DNA from 3 places in the Peribacillus sp. genome. Region 3 is predicted to be linked to each of the others. Evidence: riboswitches for the same ligand, from Rfam matches in the RefSeq annotation. Region 3 holds a riboswitch; each other region holds the start of a gene.
What was found. Region 3 has a riboswitch for S-adenosylmethionine ahead of AC52RT_RS03120 (LLM class flavin-dependent oxidoreductase). Riboswitches for the same ligand answer to the same signal wherever they lie in the genome.
Positions count from the first base shown of each region.

Region 1: it holds a riboswitch for S-adenosylmethionine, as region 3 does, so the genes downstream of both, AC52RT_RS07385 (O-acetylhomoserine aminocarboxypropyltransferase/cysteine synthase family protein) here and AC52RT_RS03120 (LLM class flavin-dependent oxidoreductase) in region 3, are expected to answer to the same signal.
Region 2: it holds a riboswitch for S-adenosylmethionine, as region 3 does, so the genes downstream of both, metK (methionine adenosyltransferase) here and AC52RT_RS03120 (LLM class flavin-dependent oxidoreductase) in region 3, are expected to answer to the same signal.

Region 1 is NZ_JAZVJO010000234.1:123-6,427, forward strand. Features, by position in the region: partial or broken gene AC52RT_RS07380 (S8 family serine peptidase) at 1-1,412, opposite strand, end outside; SAM riboswitch class I at 1,825-1,931, shown strand; gene AC52RT_RS07385 (O-acetylhomoserine aminocarboxypropyltransferase/cysteine synthase family protein) at 2,028-3,341, shown strand; SAM riboswitch class I at 3,457-3,567, shown strand; gene AC52RT_RS07390 (methionine ABC transporter ATP-binding protein) at 3,739-4,773, shown strand; gene AC52RT_RS07395 (methionine ABC transporter permease) at 4,766-5,434, shown strand; gene AC52RT_RS07400 (MetQ/NlpA family ABC transporter substrate-binding protein) at 5,450-6,283, shown strand.
Region 2 is NZ_JAZVJO010000557.1:715-7,446, forward strand. Features, by position in the region: gene pckA (phosphoenolpyruvate carboxykinase (ATP)) at 1-1,397, opposite strand, end outside; SAM riboswitch class I at 1,690-1,856, shown strand; gene metK (methionine adenosyltransferase) at 2,074-3,273, shown strand; gene AC52RT_RS18265 (gamma carbonic anhydrase) at 3,381-3,902, opposite strand; gene AC52RT_RS18270 (alpha/beta hydrolase) at 4,016-4,822, shown strand; gene mnmM (tRNA 5-(aminomethyl)-2-thiouridylate-methyltransferase MnmM) at 4,859-5,431, opposite strand; gene mnmL (tRNA modification radical SAM protein MnmL/YtqA) at 5,428-6,390, opposite strand.
Region 3 is NZ_JAZVJO010000092.1:1,512-12,269, forward strand. Features, by position in the region: gene AC52RT_RS03075 (hypothetical protein) at 1-448, shown strand, start outside; gene AC52RT_RS03080 (NCS2 family permease) at 487-1,782, opposite strand; gene AC52RT_RS03085 (DEAD/DEAH box helicase) at 2,057-3,379, shown strand; gene AC52RT_RS03090 (lmo0954 family membrane protein) at 3,543-3,890, shown strand; gene AC52RT_RS03095 (PspA/IM30 family protein) at 3,912-4,559, shown strand; gene liaF (cell wall-active antibiotics response protein LiaF) at 4,646-5,383, shown strand; gene AC52RT_RS03105 (sensor histidine kinase) at 5,380-6,405, shown strand; gene AC52RT_RS03110 (response regulator) at 6,406-7,038, shown strand; gene AC52RT_RS03115 (class I SAM-dependent methyltransferase) at 7,055-8,233, shown strand; SAM riboswitch class I at 8,304-8,412, shown strand; gene AC52RT_RS03120 (LLM class flavin-dependent oxidoreductase) at 8,501-9,553, shown strand; gene AC52RT_RS03125 (ATP-grasp domain-containing protein) at 9,577-10,521, shown strand.

The DNA.
Region 1 (6,305 bases), on a different contig from region 3:
CGAAGCAGCGCAGCTACAGCTGCCACGTGAGGACCAGCCATCGATGTGCCATTCCAACCACCCTCATACAAACCTCCAGGAACAGAAGAACGAATATTCACACCTGGTGCGGAGATATCTGGTTTGATTTCTCCATACGGAGAAGGTCCACGTAAGGAAAAGTTAGCAATCTGATTGTTTAAATCTGTTGCTGCTGTTGCAAAGGATTCTGGATAGTTTGCTGGGTTGGCAACTGAACCCGGCCCGCCAGGATTAGTCAGGGTTGTATTTCCAGCAGAAAATTCAGGGAATATTTCAGCTGATTTCCATGCTTGAACCATTGGACGGTACCATTCATCAAGACCAGCACCCCCGCCCCATGAATTGTTTACTACATCCGGTGCTTTTTCAGGATGTGGATTTCCAGCAGCATCTTTTGGTGCAAGAACCCATTCACCTGCTTCTAATAAATCAATATCAGAACCGCCGCTTGCAGAAAAGGCTTTAACAGCAATGTATTTAGCGCCCGGAGCAACACCGATTTGATTGGATCCATTTTCTTCAGATCCAACCATGGTTCCAATCGTATGTGTTCCGTGCCCTAAATCATCATAAGGTGAAGCCTGTCCACCCACCGCATCCAACCAATTATATTCATGGTCAGCGGTGTTTGGATTTGCAGGATTATAACCGCGGTATTTGGTTTTTAATGCTGGGTGATTCCATTGAACGCCTGTATCGATAGAGGCGATAACGGTTCCAGCACCATCAATCCCCATGTCCCATACAGCTGGTGTACTGATTTTATCGATATTCCACTCAATGGCGGACGTGTCGGCTTTGCTTTTAACGGCAGTAGAGCCATTCACTGCATTAGAGATTTTGGTTTTACTAGCTGGTTGAATTAACTGTCTGATTTCATTTGGCAGGATTTTAGCTACCTCAGGGTAAACAGCGAGCTGCTCCATTACGTCTTTGGAAGCTGTTACTGCCATCGCATTGACGATATAAAAGGATTGAAGATTCTTTGCTTGGCCTGCTTTTTCCTGTTTGACTAAATAGTCTTTAACATTTACCTGTGTTTCTAATGCAGTAGATCGAAGCTCGGATACAAGAGTAGAGCGTTTAAGTAGTTTTGATTGGTTAGCTGATAGTTTTTGTGTTTTGGCTATAGCAGCAGCTTTGGTAGATACTTTGTTGGTATCCACTTGTTCTTTGAATTTAATTAGGAAGGTAACTTCTTTATTTTCTTTAAATTGTGAAAGGACTGTAGGAGCAATCTTCTTTTGTTCTTTTCCTAAAAGACTATCTTTTGCAGAGGTATGAAGTGTACTTGTCGAAGCAATGGTGGAGTTTGTCGGAATGATCAAAGATGTAAGCAGCAAAATTGAAAATAATAAAGCCAGCCATTTTCTTTCTCGTTTTTTTTGCAAAGTTTCTTCCCCCTATTCGAATGTCAAAGAACAAAAATGAGACCGTTCTACAATTCAGCTACCCTCCGTTTCGCGTAGTCGGCTCGTATGTATAGCACTGTTGCTGCTTTAATAATAGCGAACTGTTCAATGAAATATTTGTCATATTTTGTCTTGAAAAACATTGGATTGTGAAAATGAATACTTGGTAGGAATAGCTGTACAGTGAAAACAAGGTCATAGTAAGGACGTATTTAGTAAACAGCAAAAAAATTTCGGCATAAGTGTGCTTTTATACAGGTGTCAAAAGAACTTTTCACCTTAAAGAGATAAAAAAATGGTTATAAAGATAGAAAAATCTGATTTCTTTATTGACGTTATCTTATGTTCGTGATATATTTCCTACAAGGTAATTATCTGAAAATTTAATATGTTCTTATCAAGAGAGGTGGAGGGACTGGCCCTTTGAAGCCCGGCAACCGGTATGTTTTTAATACACGGTGCTAATTCCAGCAGAGTATAAGCTCTGAAAGATAAGGAGAGTTCCTAAAAACTTCTTCTTAAACTAGATGAGGTTTTTTTGTTTCTTACATATCCTTAAAGAGCTAATAAGATTGTTAAAGGAGAGATGAGACAATGTCAGAAGAAAAAAGTTATCGGTTTGAAACAGTGAGTATTCATGGAGGATTACAGACGGATGAAACAGGAGCACGTTCTCTGCCTATTCATCAAAGTAATGCCTATTTATTTAAAGACACAGAGCATGCGGCCAATTTATTTGGATTAAAGGAAGCGGGCTATATATATACAAGGATTCATAATCCAACTGTGACAGTATTTGAGGAAAGGGTTGCACTGCTAGAAGGAGGGATCGGCTCTCTTGCGGTCGCAAGTGGAATGGCTGCTATTTCATTAGCCATCCTCAATCTAGCTGGAGCAGGGGACGAAATTGTAGCAGCTTCCACCCTTTATGGAGGAACATACAATTTATTTGCCAATACTCTGCCTAAGTATGGGATAAAGGTTCACTTTGTTTCACCTGAGGACCCGGAAAACTTTAGAAAAGCAATTACGCCGAAAACAAAGGCGATTTTTGGAGAAACCATTGGTAATCCAAGTTTAACTGTATTAGATATTGAGGCCATTGCTGACATTGCTCATGAAAATGGTATACCGTTGATTATTGATAATACCTTTGCAACACCTTATCTATGCCGTCCGATTGAATTCGGAGCTGATATTGTGATCCATTCGGCAACTAAATGGCTGCTTGGTAACGGGACGACATTGGGCGGCATTATTGTTGACGGTGGAAACTTTGACTGGAATTCGCCCAATTTCCCTGGCTTTACGGAACCTGATCCGAGCTACGGAGGGATTGTTTTCAGTGAAGCAGTGGGTCCGGCTGCGTTCATAACAAAGGCACGTGTGCAATTGCTTCGTGATTTTGGTCCGACATTGAGTGCACAAAGTGCGTACCAATTTACGCTAGGATTAGAGACCCTTCATGTAAGAATGAAGGAGCATCTAGCCAATACTAAAGAAATTGTTAGCTATTTGGAAAATCATCCCGCTGTCAGTTGGGTAACCTACCCGGGGAATACTAATCACCCTGATAAAAAACTCGTTGATAAATATTTGCCAAAGGGTGCGGGGTCTATTGTCATCTTTGGGATTAATGGGGGCCGTGATGCGGGAGCGAAGTTGATTAACTCCATCGATCTATGGTCACATGTTGCCAATGTAGGAGATGCTAAGAGTTTAATTATTCATCCAGCAAGTACAACTCATCAACAATTAAATGATAAGGAATTACTAAAATCAGGTGTTAGCGCTGACCTCGTCCGTCTATCCGTTGGCATTGAAAACGTTGAAGATTTAATAGAGGCGCTCGAAGATGGCATCGGAAAAGCAACAGGGATTACGAGTACCTCAGCTAAAACCATTTAAGATCATCTGACATCAATGTTTTTGATTGACATCATCTCTTTATTCATGATATTATTTTATAATAATTATTATGGACTTTTAACGAGGGGAAACCTTCAATCACATATACGTTTTACTCTTATCAAGAGAGGCTGAGGGATGTGCCCTTTGAAGCCCGGCAACCGACAAGGATTACCTTGGAAAGGTGCCAATTCACACAAAGCAGTCATGCTTTGGGAGATGAGAGGACGGTTAGTTTCTTAGCCAGCCTTTCTGCTCTTGCGGAAAGGTTTTTTTGTTTCTTAATTGAGATTTCAATACATGTTTAGGGTGAAATGAGAAACGATATATGTGAAGGTTTTTCTTGAGAGTCAGATTACTAAGTTCATAGAATGTATTGAATAAAGAGGTGAGATTATTGATAACATTATCACAAATAAGTAAGTCATTCCGAACAGGCTTGGCACAAGGCGGGTTAATAAAAGCAGTCGATAATGTCAGCATGAAGATAGATCAAGGTGAAATTTTCGGAATCATTGGATATAGCGGAGCAGGAAAAAGTACATTAATTCGGATGTTAAATGGTCTAGAAACACCAACGGATGGCTCAGTTATTGTGGCAGGACGGGAAATATCTAAAATCAAAGGGACAGAACTCAGAAAAGCTCGACAAGAAATCAGCATGATTTTTCAACATTTTAATCTGCTCTGGTCTCGATCGGTAGCTGATAATATTGCTTTTCCACTGGAAATTGCCGGTGTTTCGAAAACTGAAGCGAAAAAAAGAGTAAATGAATTGATTAAGCTGGTCGGTCTCGAAGGCAGAGAGGATGCGTATCCATCTCAGTTAAGCGGCGGACAGAAGCAAAGAGTCGGAATAGCTAGAGCTTTGGCTAATAATCCTAAGGTACTTCTCTGTGATGAGGCAACGTCAGCACTCGACCCGCAGACAACTGATTCAATTCTAGAACTGCTGGTTGATATCAATAAGCGCTTAGGATTGACGATTGTTTTGATTACTCATGAAATGCATGTCATTCGAAAGATTTGTCACCGTGTTGCTGTTATGGAAAGCGGGCAAGTGGTTGAACAAGGTCCTGTCCTGGATGTGTTCCGTCATCCTGTTCAACCCATTACAAAGAGATTCGTCCAACAGGTAACGGAGCCAGAGGAAACAAAGGAAACAATTGAACATTTATTGGAACGTTTCCCGGAAGGTAGAGTTATCCAGCTTACATTTGTCGGAGAGTCGACCAATAGTCCATTAATTACCCAACTGGTACGATCTTTCAAGTTAGATGTTACGATAGTGCAAGGAAAAATTTCACAAACCCAAAATGGAGCTTATGGGACGCTTTTTATTCATATCGATGGTGCTCAAGCAGAGATGGATTTAGCTCTACAATATATCAAAGAGCAGCAGGTTGACGTGGAGGTGATTTCACATGATTGAAGAATTATTACCTAACGTTGATTGGGAAGAAATGATGGAAGCAACGTATGAAACACTTTATATGACAGGAATATCTATTGTAGCAACCTTCATTTTAGGAATTGTCTTAGGACTTGTGTTATTTTTGACGTCTAAGGGAAACATATGGGAAAATCGTCCTGTAAATGTGGTCATTAGCGCATTTGTTAATATATTCAGATCTATTCCGTTTATCATCTTAATTGTCCTTCTCATTCCATTTACCAGGGCAGTTATGGGTTCAATGATTGGTGAAAATGCAGCTCTTCCTGCGTTAATTATCGGAGCAGCTCCTTTTTATGCGAGGATGGTCGAAATAGGGTTACGTGAAATTGACAAAGGTGTTATTGAAGCTTCACGGTCAATGGGAGCAACAATCAATACGATCATTTGGAAAGTGTTGATCCCAGAATCATTACCAGCCCTTATATCCGGTATCACGGTTACTGCGATTGCACTTGTTGGTTATACAGCGATGGCTGGGGTAATTGGAGCAGGCGGTCTCGGAAACCTTGCTTATCTGGATGGTTATCAGCGAGGTCAAAATGATGTGACGCTAATCGCTACGATTATCATTTTATTAATTGTATTTATTATTCAAATCATTGGTGACTTTTTCACAACGAAATTAGACAAGCGATAACTAGGAGATGAATTTATGAAAAAGATAGTCAGTTTTGCCTTAATTCTCGTTTTAACATTTGCGCTTGCTGCATGCGGCAATGACGATTCAGGTAAAGGCGGTAACGGTAAAGATTCAGTGGAACTAGTGGTGGGTGCTTCAAACGTACCACATGCGGAAATACTTGAAAAAGCTCAACCTCTTCTTGAGGAAAAAGGAATCGAGCTAAAAATTGAAACGTTCCAAGATTATGTTTTACCGAACAAAGCATTAGAGCAAAAAGACTTGGATGCGAACTATTTTCAACATATTCCTTATTTAGAAGCGCAAATAGCGGAAAATGGGTATGACTTTGTAAATGCTGGCGGCATTCATATCGAACCAATCGGAATTTACTCACAAAAGTATAAATCTCTCGACGAACTTCCAAATGGCGCTGAAATTATTATGAGCAGTTCGGTTGCTGATCATGGTCGTGCTTTATCATTGCTTGAAGCTAATGGGTTATTGACACTTAAAGAAGGAGTCGATAAAACGACGGCTACTGTCAAAGATATTTCTGAAAACCCGAAAAAGATTACGTTCAAAACCGATATTGAAGCAGCATTATTGCCTCAGGTATATAATAATAAAGAAGGCGATGCGGTTATGATCAATTCCAATTATGCAATTGACGCAGACTTGAATCCCCTTAAAGATTCCATTGCGATTGAAGATGAGAATTCACCATATGTGAATGTGATTGCCGTAAGAAAAGGCGATGAAAACAGCAAAGGGATTAAAGCACTAGTAGAAGTATTACATTCGAAAGAAATTCAAGATTTTATTTTAGAAGAATATGAAGGTGCAGTTGTACCTGTTTCTGAATAAATACATGATTTGAGGCTGCTCC
Region 2 (6,732 bases), on a different contig from region 3:
ACTTCGTCCTTGATGGTTTCGACGTTGGTTAATTCTCCTTCTAGTGCTGCCTGTACCATGGCTCTTGTATAAGCAAGCTTCATTCGGCTGCCGACGCCGTACTCGCCGCCAGTCCAACCTGTATTGACGAGGAATACTTTTGCGCTGTGTTCATCAATTTTTTCGCCGAGCATTTCTGCATAGCGGACTGCAGGAAGCGGTAGGAATGGTGAACCAAAGCAAGTGGAGAACGTAGCTTCGGGGGAGGTGATGCCTCTCTCCGTTCCAGCTAATTTACTCGTATAGCCGCTTAAGAAATGGAACATGGCTTGTTCTTTCGTTAGTTTACTGATAGGAGGCAATACGCCTGATGCATCAGCAGTTAGGTAGATAATCGTTGTTGGGTGACCTGCAACACTTGGATCAACGATATTATCAATCGATTGTATTTGGTAGGCAGCACGTGTATTTTCAGTCAAGGCACTGCTGTCATAATCCGCAATGCGGGTATCTGGATGAAGAACTACATTCTCAAGAACGGCACCAAAACGAATGGCGTCAAAGATTTGAGGTTCTTTTTCACGAGATAAATTGATGCATTTTGCATAGCAGCCGCCTTCGATGTTGAAAACGCCATTTGAAGACCAGCCATGCTCATCATCACCAATTAATTTTCGGTTGGAGTCTGCAGATAATGTAGTCTTGCCAGTTCCTGATAAACCAAAGAATAAAGCGACGTCGCCTTCTCTGCCGACATTGGCTGAACAATGCATTGGAAGAATCCCTTTTTCAGGAAGAAGATAGTTCATTACTGAGAAAATAGATTTTTTCATTTCTCCTGCGTATTCAGTACCGCCGATTAATACCGTCCTGCGTTCAAAAGAAATAATAATAAACGTTTCTGACTGTGTACCGTCTACGGCTGGATCTGCTTTAAAGTTTGGTGCTGATATAACCGTGAATTCTGATAAATGATCTTGAAGTTCTTCTTCATTTGGCCGAATAAATAATTGATGGGCAAACAGATTATGCCAAGCGTATTCGTTAATTATTTGAATGGGTAATTGATGTTGTTTATCTGCACCTGCAAAGCCTTTGAAAACAAATACTTCATCTTTTTGTTTTAAATACTGCAGGACTTTATCGTATAACTTTGCAAATACTTCACTAGAAATCGGTTGGTTTACAGTACCCCAATCAATCTTTTCATGAACAGCTTTTTCATCTACTATATATTTATCCTTAGGAGAACGTCCTGTGTATTTTCCGGTTTCAGCTTTTACAGCTCCTGTTGACGTGAGCTGCCCTTCGTTGCGGCTTAAAACTTTTTCAACTAATTGAGGTACAGAAAGCTGCACATGTATGTTGTTACCGGATAATAATTGGTGTAACTCATTTGAGATATCAAGCGTATTCATATAGGAGATACCTACCTTTTTTTGAATTTATAATCAATTTATAAATAGTATAACACATTAGTTTTAATAGTCTATACTATTTGTTTTGTTTCTTGTATTTTCTGAGAGGAAAAGGTTTTAATTGGTGAAATTTATTGAAAGGATCTATAGGCTATATGCCTTTTACTCCATTTTTCCTTTGCACTATGACATTATGTGAGGATAGTGGAAAATAGAAACTTTTTCTTCTGAATAGGAAATAAGTATTGACAGAATTTGTAGAATTACGTTATGATTTTAAATTGTACGGATTCTCTTATCCCGAGATGGTGGAGGGCCAGGCCCAATGAAACCCAGCAACCTGCTAGAATGTTTGATTTTGATAAAACAATAAATTGCTTTAATCAGCAATTGTTTGCAAAATCATTTTAGTGTTGGTGCTAACCTGAGCAAGGTAAAAAAACCCTTGAACGATAAGAGTGAAAGGATCATTTCGAGACAACAAACCTTTCCTCAAAAACTAGGAAGGGTTTTTATGCGTTTAATCATTCTTTTTTACTATGAATGATTCGCATCAACCTTTCTGCTTCTATTATATAATACCAACTGGGAATGAGTTTCGTCTAACAAAATGGGAAAGATAATGTGAATGGCTGCCATTCCTTTTCTTAGCCTGAACATTTGAGGAGGCAAAAGAATGTCAAAGAAACGTCGTTTATTTACTTCTGAGTCTGTGACAGAAGGACATCCGGATAAAATTTGTGATCAGATTTCAGATTCAATCTTGGATGCTATCCTAGCTAAGGATGCAAATGCACGTGTTGCATGTGAAACATCGGTTACAACTGGTTTAGTTTTAGTTGCTGGTGAAATTACTACTTCTACCTATGTAGATATTCCAAGAATCGTGCGTGATACAATTGCTGGTATTGGATACACACGCGCAAAATATGGTTTTGATGCTGAAACATGTGCTGTATTAAGTTCGATTGATGAACAGTCAGCAGATATTGCTGCTGGAGTCGATGAAGCTCTTGAATCTCGTGAAGGCCAAATGACTGATGATCAAATTAATGCAATCGGTGCTGGAGATCAGGGATTGATGTTTGGGTTTGCTTGTAACGAAACAGAAGAACTTATGCCGTTGCCTATTTCATTGGCTCATAAGCTTTCTCGTCGTCTAGCAGAAGTCCGTAAAAATGGAACGTTAGAGTACCTTCGTCCAGATGGTAAAACACAGGTAACGATTGAGTATGATGAAAATAACAAGCCGGTCCGTGTAGATACCATTGTTATTTCGACTCAACATAGTCCTGATGTTACATTGGAACAAATTCAACGTGATTTAAAAGAACATGTCATTAATGTGGTAGTGCCTAGCGGGTTAATTGATGATGAAACAAAATATTTCATTAATCCGACTGGCCGTTTCGTCATTGGAGGACCACAAGGTGATGCAGGTCTGACAGGACGGAAAATTATTGTTGATACGTACGGTGGATATGCTCGTCATGGCGGCGGCGCATTCTCTGGTAAAGATCCGACAAAAGTGGATCGTTCAGCTGCGTATGCTGCGCGGTATGTAGCGAAGAATTTAGTGGCAGCGGGTCTGGCTGACAAAGTAGAAGTACAGCTTGCTTACGCTATCGGTGTAGCTAAGCCGGTTTCAATCGCTGTTGATACATTCGGTACAGGAAAAGTGGATGAAGATATTTTAGTGGACTTAGTCAGTGCGAACTTTGATCTTCGCCCTGCTGGAATTATTAAAATGCTCGATCTTCGTAGACCGATTTATAAACAAACTGCAGCGTATGGACATTTTGGCCGTACGGATGTCGATCTTCCTTGGGAACGTACAGACAAGGCAGCTTCTTTAAAAGAACAAGCAAAAGCATAAACAAAAAAAGAAGTCTTACCTAGGTAAGATTTCTTTTTTTTGCATTATCCTGCTTTTCTGAATCAATACTAGAACAATCAAGCTCTTATATGTAATGAATTCATATCTTATTCTAGTGGAGCAGTGTATTTATAATATTGGCCCTTTTCGGCATATTCGGTTACTATACGCTCCATATCATGTTTGTCCTCTTCGGTTAGCTCGCGGATGACTTTAGCCGGTCTTCCGAATGCCAACGTGTTAGGTGGAATCACTTTCCCTTGAGGGACCAAACTGCCGGCTCCTATAAATGCACCCTCACCGATTTCAGCTTTATCAAGAATGATCGAGCCCATTCCGATAAGTGCACCTTTCCTAACTTTACAGCTATGAAGAATAACTTGATGTCCAATCGTCACTTCATCTTCAATAATCAGAGGATTATTAGGGCTTTGGTGTAAAATACTATTATCCTGTATGTTAACTTTTTTTCCGATAATGGTTGGAGCAACATCCCCTCGAATGACGGAGTTGAACCAAATGGTTGATTCAGCATCAATGGTAACATCACCTGTTATAATTGTATTCTCAGCAAGATAAACGCTTTCAGCAATTTGAGGTATTTTGTTTTTATATGGGTAAACTGGCATATTTAAAACAAATCCTTTCCGAAATCGACATTTTTTATGTATTATTTGTATTATAAAGGACGAAAACCTATTTGGAAAAAAATACACCTTGAAAATGATAGGGGGGACATCATATGTGGAAATGGGAGGCTGAAGGAAGCCCGAAAGCTGTAATTGTTATGGTACATGGAGCAATGGAACATCATGGCCGATATAAATGGCTGTCACAAATGTGGCGCTCTGCTGGGTATCATGTTATTATGGGGGACCTTCCAGGCCAAGGAATGACAACAAGAGCCTATCGAGGACATATTAATTCATTTGAACAGTACTTAAATGAGGTCAGGACTTGGATTGAAGAGGCATATGAATATGCGCTTCCAGTCTTCCTGCTGGGACATAGCATGGGAGGCCTGATTGCTATTAGACTTTTACAAGAAGATGAATTGGAAATAGCCGGCGTCATTCTTTCTTCACCTTGTTTAGGACTGATGGCTCAGCCGCCTAAGCTCCTCGGTGCGGCTTCAATTGGGTTAAATATTGCGTTGCCTAAATTAAGAATTGATGCGGGTCTCAAGCCTGAACTAGTTACGAGAAATTTAGAAATCCAGGAAGAAGATCTCAACGATTCATTATATGTTACGAAGGTTTCCGTTCGCTGGTATCGTGAACTACTGGGTGCAATTAAGGAGGCCTTTGAGGATATTCCGGAATTTCAGGATGTTCCAATGCTATTAATGCAGGGTGGAGACGATAAGATAGTTGACAAGCGCCCCGTCAGAGAATGGTTTAATTATAATCAATGCAGTGAAAAGCAATATAAAGAATGGCACGGACTTTATCATGAGATTTTTAATGAACCAGAAAGAAACGATGTATTCACCTATGCGCTTAGTTTTGTGGAAACCCGCCTGAAGACGCTGGGATACGTAGTTCAATGAAAAGAAGCTGCCTAAATTTGGCAGCTTCTTTTTAATCTATATTTTTTCTATAGCAAGGATAAATGGGGGGTCGTTCACTTGATTTATAAACTGGTATTGCAAGACATGTGCACGATGCTGAGATAACGCTGCGGCGTATTCGAGTAGATGGTCGCGTTCTTCAGCACCCCCAGGATGACCATGATAAATAACGAGGACAATCATTCCGCCTGGAGCCATAATATCAAGGAGCTGTTCTACACTTGAAATAGTCGTTTCAAAATGTGTGATAATTGACTTGTCGCCGCCAGGAAGATAACCAAGATTAAAAATGGCAGCTTTTATTTGACCGTGGTGTTTCTCGGGAATACGATAGGTCACTTGTTCATGTCCAGCAGTAAATAATGTGCATCGTTCGGTTACCTGCTCGGATGCTAGTTTTTTCTTCGTTTGATCAATCGCAGCTTGCTGAATGTCAAACCCATAAACATGCCCTTCTTCACCGACCAGATTTGCAAGAAAAACGGTGTCAAAACCATTTCCGACTGTTCCATCAACGGCGATATCTCCATGAGTTAAGGAGTCTTTCAATAAACGACTGGCAAATGGTAAGATCTTTTCTAGTTTCATTTACGTGGACCCTCCGTTATGTATAATTTCCCCTGATAGCTGTTACGTTTCTTTAATTCTGCATCAATGGCATTCAATACTGCCCACTTGTTAACGCTCCACATAGGCCCAACCATTAATTCAATAGGGCCGTCGCCTGTTATGCGGTGAATAATCATCTCAGGAGGAAGAATTTCCAGCTGATCACAAACAAGCGAGATATAGTCTTCAAAGGTAAGAAACTCAAGCAGCCCTTTTTCGTATTGTTTGACCATTGGTGTTCCTTTTAGAAGATGCAGTAAATGAATTTTGATTCCTTGAACATCGAGGTTGGCAACTTCACGTGCTGTTTCCATCATCATTTCATAAGATTCCTGCGGAAGGCCGTTAATAATATGAGAACAGACACGTATGCCATGCTTGCGTAATTTTTCAACACCTTCTTTGTAGCAGGCAAAGTCGTGAGCACGATTGATCATCTGAGCTGTTTTCTCATGCACGGTTTGCAGTCCAAGCTCCACAATAAGATACGTCCGTTCGTTAAGCTCGGCCAAATACTCAACAACATCATCAGGTAAACAATCAGGCCGAGTACCTATAGATAAACCGACAACATTTTTTTCCTGGAGAACGCCTTCGTATTTTTCCCGAAGTACTTCAACAGGTGCGTGTGTATTCGTAAACGCTTGGAAGTAGGCCATGTATTTACCATCTTTCCATTTATGATGCATTTTTTCACTAATTTCTCTAAATTGAACATCTAGTGGCTCGACTCGGTTACCTGCGAAGTCTCCGGATCCAGCGGCACTACAGAATGTACATCCGCCGTGGGCGACAGTACCGTCACGATTGGGACAGTCAAAGCCGCCATCGAGAGCAACCTTAAACACTTTGTGACCAAATTCTTGACGTAAATGATAGTTCCAGGTGTGGTAGCGTTTTTCATCTGATGCATATTTGAACGGGTTTATCTGATGCAAATCAGCAACCTCCTTAAAAGGTGAATAATTCAGTAGTTATTCATTATTATACAACTTTTTAAACAGAAGAAGGGGAGCTTCTGTAATAAGAAAAAGTCAGCAATGTTGAATGATGACTAGCTGACGTATTATTATTTTTTTGCTGTTTTGACAGCTTGTGCATCATATAATGCGCCCACTGAGGAGACAATTCTGAATTCGGTTTCCAAGCTTTGCTAGTCCTACAATATGAACATCGCTTTTCTTCCATTGCCCAACACGTTTCAGATTTCCAGCATTCGAATCAACAGTTCTTCTTCCCCGCGTCTCACCTTTGTTTTCATATCGGTTAAATTAATAAAT
Region 3 (10,758 bases):
AGAAAAACGAAATTTTTCTAGTAAAATAGCTGAATTTGTGCTTGAAAATGTTGGGAATTCGACAGTACAGGATCGAGAAATGATCAAGATTCCTCTTCCTCATAAGCTAAACAAGGGTCAAAGGGATTGGCTCAAACATGCTCATTCTGAGGCTATGCTTGGAACCATTTTATATCATATATTGTCTGACCCTATAAGGGCGACGTCCTTATTGGCTTCCCTGACTAGTAATGCGTTGGAGATTGATGAAGCCCTTTATTTACAGGAACAGCCTGTTAATCAAGAAGTGGAAGAGGATATTCACATAAGATTACCCGTCTCTGAAGCTGAATTAGATAATTTTGATTGGAATGACAGTACTACACAAGTGGATGAGAGCAGCGAAGAAGTAGAAGAGGAAAATCTTGATGATTTATTGGGTGATTTCCTCGCTCAGATGAATAAATAAGAAAAAGAGGCAGCTGCATTATGCAGCTTGCCTCTTTTTTAGCTTGCTAAGAAGATCAGTTGGTATAGGAATAAAATAGCGAATACGTAAACGAAAGGATGCACCTCACGGATTTTACCTTTCGCAATTTTCATAATGGGATAGGCAATGAAACCAAGGGCAATTCCATTAGCGATGCTTGATGTCAATGGCATGGTCACAATCACCAAGAAAGCTGGGAAGGCTTCGTCAAAATCATGCCAATTGATGTCTGAAATACTTTTGATCATAAAACATCCTACAATGATTAAACTTGGTGCAGTAATAGCGGCAACATCTGATAAAGAACCGATTAAGGGACTGAAGAAAGCCGTTATTAAGAATAAAACAGCTACCGTTAAGGCAGTTAGACCAGTTTTACCACCAGCTCCTACCCCTGCTGAAGATTCAACGGAGGCAGCTGTTGGACTTGTTCCAAACACAGCGCCGACAGTTGTTCCGATGGAGTCGGCAAAAAAGGCACTGCCAGGTTTTTCAAGCTTCCCGTCCTTTAATAACCCTGCCTGACGAACAATCCCTAGGAGGGCTCCTGTCGTATCAAACAGCATAACAAGTAAAAAGGAGAAAACAACACCATATAAACCATAATTAATGACATCGTTAAACGATGTAATCGGATTTGTGATGAGCGCGCCTTCTGGTAAGTGCGGCAAGGCAGCAATCCCGTTAAAATGTAACTGACCGGTAAAGTAGGCAATTAATGCGGTGATGACCATACCAATGAAAATGGATCCTTGAATGTTTAAGGTCATTAAGATTATGGTTATGATTAAGCCTATTAAGGTTAGTGCTACCTTTGGGTCTGTGAAATCACCCAATGCCACTAAGTTGGTTTCATGATCGGCGACTATTCCAGATAGACGCAGGCCGATAAAAGCAATGAATAGACCGATACCAGCACTGATTGCATGCTTCAAATTATCGGGAATAGCTGTGATTAACTTTGTTCTGAATGATGTTAAAGATAGAATCAAGAAGATGATCCCGGTCACAAATACGGCAGAAAAGGCAACTGTATAAGAGATATTATAAGTACCTAGTACGGAATAAGCAAAGTAGGCATTTAAGCCCATCGCTGGGGCTATAATAATTGGGTAATTAGCAAGCAAGGCCATGCATAATGTCCCGACCAGTGTAGCAATGATTGTTGCTGTAAAAGCTTGATCAAAAGGTACACCAGCTTCAGATAAAATCTTCGGATTAACAACAATAACATAGGCGACTGTCAAGAATGTAGTCAATCCGGCAATAATTTCTGTTTTAACGGTCGTGTTCCGTTCTTTAAGTTTAAACATGATGCCACTCCTTTTAATATAGAAACCTCCCTGCCATATGAAATACGAATGGCAAGGAGGAATAGCTTGCCGATATTCGGCAAATTCTCTCTGTATGCATTAGTTTGTACATAAATATAAATCCTATAAATTATAATCAAGTTCTAACAAAAGCACAATAACAGGATAAGGAAGTTCAACAAAAGAACACGTGTAAAAGAAGGTCGTAAAACGTGGTATACTTGCTAAAAGAAGTAACAAGAAAAAAACTCTTCGGAGAGTAGGCAGGTACTAAATGAAATTTACTGAATTAGGAATAGATGGACCAATAGAAGAAATGTTGAATTATATGGGGATTACATCTCCAACACCGATTCAAGAGCAGGCGATTCCAGAGATACTAGCCGGCAGGGATGTAATCGGCAAGGCGCAGACTGGAACGGGAAAAACATTGGCGTTTTTACTGCCGATTATTGAGCACACTGATACGGAAACGCCTTATATTCAGTCACTTATTGTAACCCCAACAAGAGAACTAGCTCTTCAGATAACAGCTGAGCTGACGAAATTTGCGGAGCAAATTGAGGACTTTCATGTCCTTGCCGTATATGGGGGGCAAGATGTAGACCGCCAATTGAAGAAACTAAAACGCAGTATATTAGTCGTGGTTGCGACTCCAGGAAGATTGTTAGATCATACTAGAAGAGGAACAATCGATCTATCAAAAGTGAAACACCTAGTCCTTGATGAGGCAGATCAAATGCTTCAAATTGGATTCTTGCCTGAGGTTGAGGAAATCATTGAAAATATTCCAGCTGATAGGCAGACGCTGCTTTTCTCAGCAACGATGCCAGAACAAGTTATTTCTCTATCTAAACGGTTTATGAATAATCCACTTAAGATAGCCGTTGAAAACAGTCAGGTTACCGTTAAACAAATTCGTCAGGTGGTCATTGAAACCACGGACCGGGCTAAGCAAGCATCACTTATTAAAATCATTGATGAAGAACAGCCCTACTTAGCGGTTATTTTCTGTCGAACAAAGCGCAGGGTATCTGTGTTAAATGAAGCGTTAAAGAGTGCTGGATACAATTCAGACGAACTGCATGGAGATATCTCACAAGCGAAGCGTGAACGTGTCATGAGGAACTTCCGGAATGCCTCCCTGCAGTTTTTGGTGGCAACAGATGTAGCCGCGAGGGGTCTTGATGTTGAGGGTGTTACACATGTCTTTAACTATGATGTTCCGGAAGATGCGGAAAGTTATATTCACCGAATCGGCCGGACTGGACGAGCAGGCGAACATGGTTTAGCGGTAACGTTTATCGCTACAAAAGATTTGCCGATATTAAAAGATATCGAAAAGGGCATCGAGATGAAAATTGATCGTAGACAGCTCGAAGGCATTGTTATGAATGAGCCTACAAGGGCGACTGCTAAGCCAAAACGAGTTCAGGGCAATAATGCTCGTTCTGATTTCAATAAGCGCCATGGCAAGCCGAGCAGCCCAGGTAAAACCTCTGGGAAACCTTCCCCTTCAAGAAAAAGAGGTACAAATTCAGATAGCGGCTTTGCAGCCAAATCAGGAAATGGACGAAGTGATTCACGTAAGAGATAAATAAGTGTCATTCTTTAGCCCTGCTGTGCTATACGGCAGGGTTTGTTTGCATTTTTCTCAGTTGAAATACGTCGCAGGACCTATGTGAAAATACCTCTGCAGCTCATTATAAAAAATCCATCCAATAGCTATGATAGAAATAAGGAAAGGAGGTACGGTTACTATGATGAAAAAAGCAGGCTTAATCATTATTGGAGGAATTGCAGCGATCATTGCTCTTACAAATGTTGGCCCATTAATCAGCTTGATTATCTGTTTAGCAATTCTTTATTACAGTTTTAAACAATTGCTTAAATCAGAAAATACAGGAGCAAAAATTACCTGGGCAATTATTGTGCTGGTAGCATTAATGGCATCTGTATCACATGTACCTGCAATACTCGGACTTGTGGCGGCGTATATCGTCTATCTTGTGTATAAGAAATGGAACCGAGACAAAAAAATAGGTAATGAAGAATCATCGGATCCTTTTACAAACTTTGAAAAACAGTGGGCAAATTTGAATAAATAAAAAAACGGAGGAGTGTTTTATATGAATGACTTATTTTCACGAATGAAACAAACACTAACAGCTGATTTTTATCATGTACTTGATAAAATGGAACAGAAAAACCCAATAGCGCTGCTCAATCAATATTTACGTCAGGCTGAAGCGGAAACTGAAAAGGTCCGTAAGCTGGTCGAGCGTCAGTATCAATTAAAAGCTGAATTTACGAAGGAACTTGCTGAAGCGGAGGGGTTAGCTGAAAAACGGAAGAATCAAGCGAAGATTGCAGAAAAAGCTGGGGAATCAGAGCTGCAGGCCTTTGCTATTCAAGAAAGTGAACTTTACAGCACCCGTGCACTCCGAATAAAAGAAGCGTTATTTAAGGCTGAAAAGCAGTTGAGTGAACTAGAGTATAAATATAGAGAAATGAAGCATAAATTAAAGGACATGAACATTAGAAGAATGGAATTAATGGGTAAAGAAAACATAGCTCACGCTCATCAACGTATGAATCAAGTAATCGATTCTGGCAGTACGTCAAGTTCGTCAACAGGAAAATTTGAAGATACAGAAAACTACTTGGATAATTTGGAGCAAAGAATTAACTCAAACTATCAAAGGCAAAGTATCGATACCCGAATTATTCAACTAGAAAAGGATATGAAAAAAGAAGAAACACATTCAATTTCGTAATCATGTTATTCTTAAAAGGCGTAGTTAGCTGCGCCTTTTTCGTAATGAATAATCAAAAGTTAGATTGATGAGAGAGGAGGATCAGGATGTTTAAACAAGTAAACACAGATTATATCAGTTGGATCTTTTTAATTGGCCTTATCTCGCTTATTATGGAACTTGTTTTTTTTGACGGCGGACTCATTTACACCCTTGCCCTCTCCATCGGCTGCTTATTTATAGGTAAAAAAAAATACCATCGAAAAATAGGGAAAATACTGTTTTTCATTGGCGTATTTAGCACGATTATCATTGTGTTAAATATGTTTGTATTCAAATTTTTTCTCCTCGTGATTCTTGCATATGCCCTCTATGGTTTTTATTTATCTAAACAAAATCCTGAAAAAGTACAGTTGGTGTTGACTGAACCTAAACAAAATACCGAAGAAAAAGAACAGTTGATTAAAACAAGTTATTTATTCAGTAACAAACTAATAGGTTCGCAGCAAACCCAGAAGTCAGTCTACGAATGGAATAATGTCAATATTCAACGAGGAATTGGTGATGTAGTCATCGATTTAAGCAATACGATCCTTCCAAAAGGTGAAACCATTATTTCGATAAGAAGCATGGTGGGCAACCTGAAAATCAAAATTCCATATGATGTTGAAGTAAACCTTCACCACTCAGTCGTAATCGGCAGAGCCGTCATCTTTCAAAATCATGAAAAGCGGATGTATAATCAAATTATTTCCTGCCAAACAGAGGGCTTCCATAACGCTGTTCAAAAAGTGACCATCATCACCTCCGTCTTCATTGGCAATATCGAGGTGAATCGGGTATGAATGTGATGACTCGCCAGATTGTCTATGCTTTTGGTATTGCGCTCATAACCGCAATTATTGTTCCAGCTCTTGTCTTCTATGTTTATCCTTTAGAGAACTGGCGAAATCTCTGGGAGATGAAACTACTTAATCTGTCCTTTATCATTACTTTTCCAAGTATCCTTTTATTTGTAGGAATTGCATATGGAATAGTGTCAGGAATATACTGGCGCAGACAAATGAATAAGCTTAGTGATGATTTGCATTTAGTGGAATTAGGCCGGCCTATTCAGTCATTTGATGATTATTCCTTACTGGAATTCAAAGCATTAGCCAAACAGGCAGAGCAGATTCAAAAGCTTGGAGCAGAGCAGGCAAAGTTAGCACAGAAGCTTGCTACTGAAAAAGCAGAAGACCAGGAAAAGCGGATTCAGGAAATTGTATCTCAAGAAAGAAACCGTTTGGCAAGGGAACTACACGATTCAGTCAGCCAGCAGTTGTTTGCTGCATCCATGATGATGTCCGCTATTACCGAAAACAATGGCGAGGATAAACAACTTCCGGTTGTGGAAGGAATTATCCATCAGGCACAGCTGGAAATGAGGGCATTGCTTTTACATCTTAGACCTGTACCATTACGAAATAAATCTCTGCAAGAAGGTATCCAAGAGCTTTTAGAAGAATTAGCTCAGAAGGTGCCAATGAAAATAGAGTGGAAAACAGAAGCTATTCATCTTGATAAAGGGATAGAAGATCATCTGTTCCGAATTCTACAAGAATCAGTATCTAATACATTAAGGCATGCCAAGGCAAATAGTATCGATGTGTTACTGATTGAGCGTGATGAGATGGTTATTTTACGCATTGTAGACGATGGAATGGGATTTGAACTCGATCAAACGAAAACGGGTTCGTATGGTTTGCAGAATATGAAAGAACGAGCTGTAGAGCTAGGCGGGTCACTGAAAATTGTCAGTGTTCCAGGGAATGGAACACGACTAGAAGTCAAAATACCACTACTACAGACTAAGGGGGATACCTAAATGATTAGTGTCTTGTTTGTGGATGACCATGAAATGGTTAGAATAGGGGTGACCGCTTATTTATCTGCACAGCCTGATATTACCGTGATAGCTGAGGCAGATGATGGAGCAGCGGGTGTCAAACTAGCCCTTGAACTACGTCCGGATATTATTTTAATGGACCTAGTTATGAAGGAAATGGACGGGATAGAAGCTACTAGAAACATTATGCAAAGCTGGCCGGAAGCAAAGATTATTATTGTGACAAGTTTTCTAGATGATGAAAAGGTCTATCCGGCTCTCGAAGCAGGTGCAGCAAGCTATATGCTTAAAACCTCAAAAGCAAGTGAAATTGCAGACGCTGTTCGTTCAACTTACCATGGCCAGAGCGTGTTAGAGCCAGAGGTGACAGATAAAATGATGAAAAAAATGCGTAGTCATGCTAGTAAACTTCCCCATGAATACTTAACAAATCGTGAGATGGAGATTTTGCTTTTAATGACACAAGGGAAAACGAATCAAGCAATTGCTGATGAATTATTTATTGCCGTCAAAACAGCGAAAGTGCATGTGAGTAATATCTTAAATAAGCTTGAGGTCCAAGATCGTACACAAGCAGTGATTTATGCGTTTCAACATCAACTAGTGAAATAACTTTTTGGAGGATTCTATGTATTTAAAGACAGTTACGATGATAGGCACAGAGTTAGAAAAGCAGGGAATTCCGTATCAATTTAAAGGCCAAGCATCATTAAGGGTCCAAGGTGCGTCCATTTCTGAAGATTCAATAATCGAAGCGTCTGTCCAATGGGATGTTTTAGACGAAGCGAGAAGAATATTTACTAAGTATTCACCGACAGACATTAGCAGCAATCCAGAATCCGCTGTTTTCAGTTTTACAATCGATACCATTACCGTTTACATAAGCTGTGAATACAATACAACCATTAAGACAGATCCATATCGGATATCGGTAGAAATAGATCAGACAAACATTTGGTGCCAATCACTTTATAGTTACTTTTATAACGAAGAAATGGCTCTTTATAGTGATCAAATCCATGCTTATTTAGCCAAAGAACAGCAGGGATTTACAGCTGAAAATGAACAAGCATGGAACCAGAATAATTACAGTGCTCTTTTAAATCGTTATGGAAAACCTGAAGCACTTGTTGAAAAAATCAAGCAAAATCCTAAGTGGAGACTCAAACCTTTTTATCAGTATATGGGTAATCTTCAAGGAAAATCAGTGATGCATTTGATGGGCTCAAATGGTGTTAAAGCAGTGGCGATGGCGCTCCTTGGTGCAAAGGTCACAGTGGTTGACTTTTCAAAAGAAAATGCAGCATTCGCTAGAGAGCTGGCTGATGCGGCAGACGTTCCGGTCGAGTATATTGTTTCTGACGTGCTCTCACTACCTGAGAATGAGGGGGCAGATCTTGTCCTGATGGAACTTGGTGTCCTCCATTATATGATTGACTTACAGCCGTTACTGGAGAAAATTAAGTCCTTATTAAAACCAGGCGGTCATTTTATTTTGCATGAATTTCATCCGATTTCAACCAAATTAATCACGTCCAGTGGTAAAAAACATAAAGTAAGCGGCAATTACTTTGATCCATCTATTGAAAAAAACCAAGTAGCTTTCACAAAACATATGCCTGATGAGGAACAAAAAAGCTTGTCCCAGGTAGTACAACGGAAGTGGACACTTGGAGAGCTTATCACGGCCATTGGCCAATCAGGCTTAATGATAAAGGTGTTAGAAGAAGAACCAAACCATAAAGTGCATGATATGGGGATTCCGAAAACGTATACGATTGTTGCTGAAAAACTAAATTTAGAATAATTAGAATTATTCATTGCAGTAAACCGACTTTTATAGTAGGATTAGTTTATCTTTTAACCAATTAAATAGTGTCTTATCAAGAGAGGTGGAGGGAACTGGCCCTATGAAGCCCGGCAGCCGCTGACAGTTTGTCAGAATGGTGCCAATTCCAGCGGAGCATATGCTCTGAAAGATAAGTGAAGGCTACTGCGCAAACTTCTTCTTATCGAAGGAGTTTTTTTGTTGTCTTTCCTCTGTTTCACCAATAAAAACAAAGGGGTTTTGAACATGAAGTTTGGCTTTTGGCTGCCTATTTTCGGTGGATGGTTAAGGAATGTAGAAAATGAAAACATGCCTGCAACCTTTGAGTATGCAAAACAAGTAACAATAGCTGCAGAAAAATTGGGGTTTGACACTACACTGGTAGCGGAATTAAATTTAAATGATATTAAAGGTCCTGAGCATGATTCGCTTGAAGCATGGTCAACCGCTGCAGCTCTAGCAGCGGTAACTGAAAAAATTGAGATTATGACGGCAGTACGGCCTGGATTCCATAATCCAGCGGTTACAGCGAAAATGGCTGCCAATATAGACAACATAAGCAACGGACGTTTTACCCTGAATGTGGTATCTGCATGGTGGGAAGAAGAAGCGCGGCAATATGGGGGGATTTTTACGGCCCATGATGAGCGTTATGATCGAACAGAAGAATTTCTAGATATCTTAACGGGACTATGGTCTGCCGAGGATACCTTCTCATATGAGGGCAAATATTACAGCATAAAGGATGCTCACTTACATCCAAAGCCGGTTCAACGTCCCAATCCCATTCTGTATGCAGGTGGAGAAAGTCCACGCGGGAAACAGACGATCGTCGATAAATGTGACGCCTACGTAATGCATGGTGGAACGGTTGAAGAAATTTCGACTAAGATTGAAGGTATGAAACGACAGCGTTCAGAAGCAGGCCGTGAACCTTTTTCAGCTTTTGGTTTAGCTGCATACGTAGTCTGCCGTGATACAGAAGAAGAAGTGGCTGCTGAACTTGCAAGAATCACAGATGTGAAGGAATCGGGCGGTTATGCAGGATATAACGACTTTATCAGCAAATCACAACTTGAACAGCAAGTTAAACTTTTCGATTATTCTGTTTCTAACCGCGGTCTGCGTCCGAATTTAATTGGAACCCCTGAACAAATTGCTGATCGAATTATTGCTTTCGAAGAAGCAGGAGTAGATTTGCTATTGCTGCAATTTTCACCGCAGCTTGAAGAGATGGAACGCTTCGCCAAGCAGGTTAAGCCTCTTGTAGAAGCAAAACGCAAAAAAGCACCCGTTTAACTAATTTTGAAGGAGGCAACATGATGAGTAAAATTTATATTCTCCATGAAAATAACGAATGGACAGCCCATTTAACGAAACGATTGAATGAACTGGAATTACCATACGAAGAGTGGCATCTTGACGAAGGTCTCGTTGATCTTACAGAAACTCCGCCAGAGGGTGTCTTTTACAGCCGCATGAGTGCATCATCCCATACACGCGGTCATCGATATGCACCAGAATTAACAGAGTCTGTACTGGCTTGGCTTGAACAGCATAACCGCACCGTATTTAACGGAAGCCGCGCTCTTCGCTTAGAGGTCAGCAAAGTGAACCAATATACGGCCCTGACAAAGTCCGGTATTCGTACACCGAAAACAATTGCTGCAATCGGTAAGGAAAATATCTTGAAGGCCGCAGAGAAAATTGGTGCTGAATCATTTATCACCAAGCACAATCGGGCAGGAAAAGGTCTCGGTGTCCAATTATTCCACTCCATTGAGGGCTTGAAAGACTATCTAGAAGGTCCTGATTTCGACGAACCGATAGATGGCATCACCTTGATTCAGGAATACATCAAGGCGCCTGAGCCGTTTATAACCCGCTGTGAATTCGTTGGGGGCAAATTCGTTTATGCGGTACAAGTCGATACATCTGAAGGATTTGAACTTTGTCCGGCCGATGCCTGCCAAATCGGCGATCTCTTCTGTCCAGTAGGAGAGGAAGTCGAAGAAAAACCGAAATTCCAAATTGTCCAAGACTTTAATGATCCAATCATTGAAAAGTACGAAGCATTCCTAAAAGAAAACCAAATCACCGTAGCCGGCATTGAATTCATCCGAAATGAAGCTGGTGACATATTTACCTACGATGTGAACACAAATACCAACTATAACTCAGATGCCGAACAAGCTGCCGGGAAATACGGCATGCTCGAACTGGCTAAATTCCTAGGTTCAAAACTCAAAACAGAAGAATTAGACTAAAAAAAACCAGAATGCTCAGCATTCTGGTTTTTTATTATAGGAGCAGGATGCAGAGGAAGCAATCCTGAGCCTGACCCATGAACTCATGATGCGGTTGTAATTAATGCGGCGGACGGCAGGGCCGAATATAAGGCTAGGACAGCTTGATGAGACAGTATGATGGAGAATTCATAAAACCAACTGATCAAAAAGATTTGGTTTTATCAAAAAAGAGTCGCTAAAAGGAAAAAATCGAAT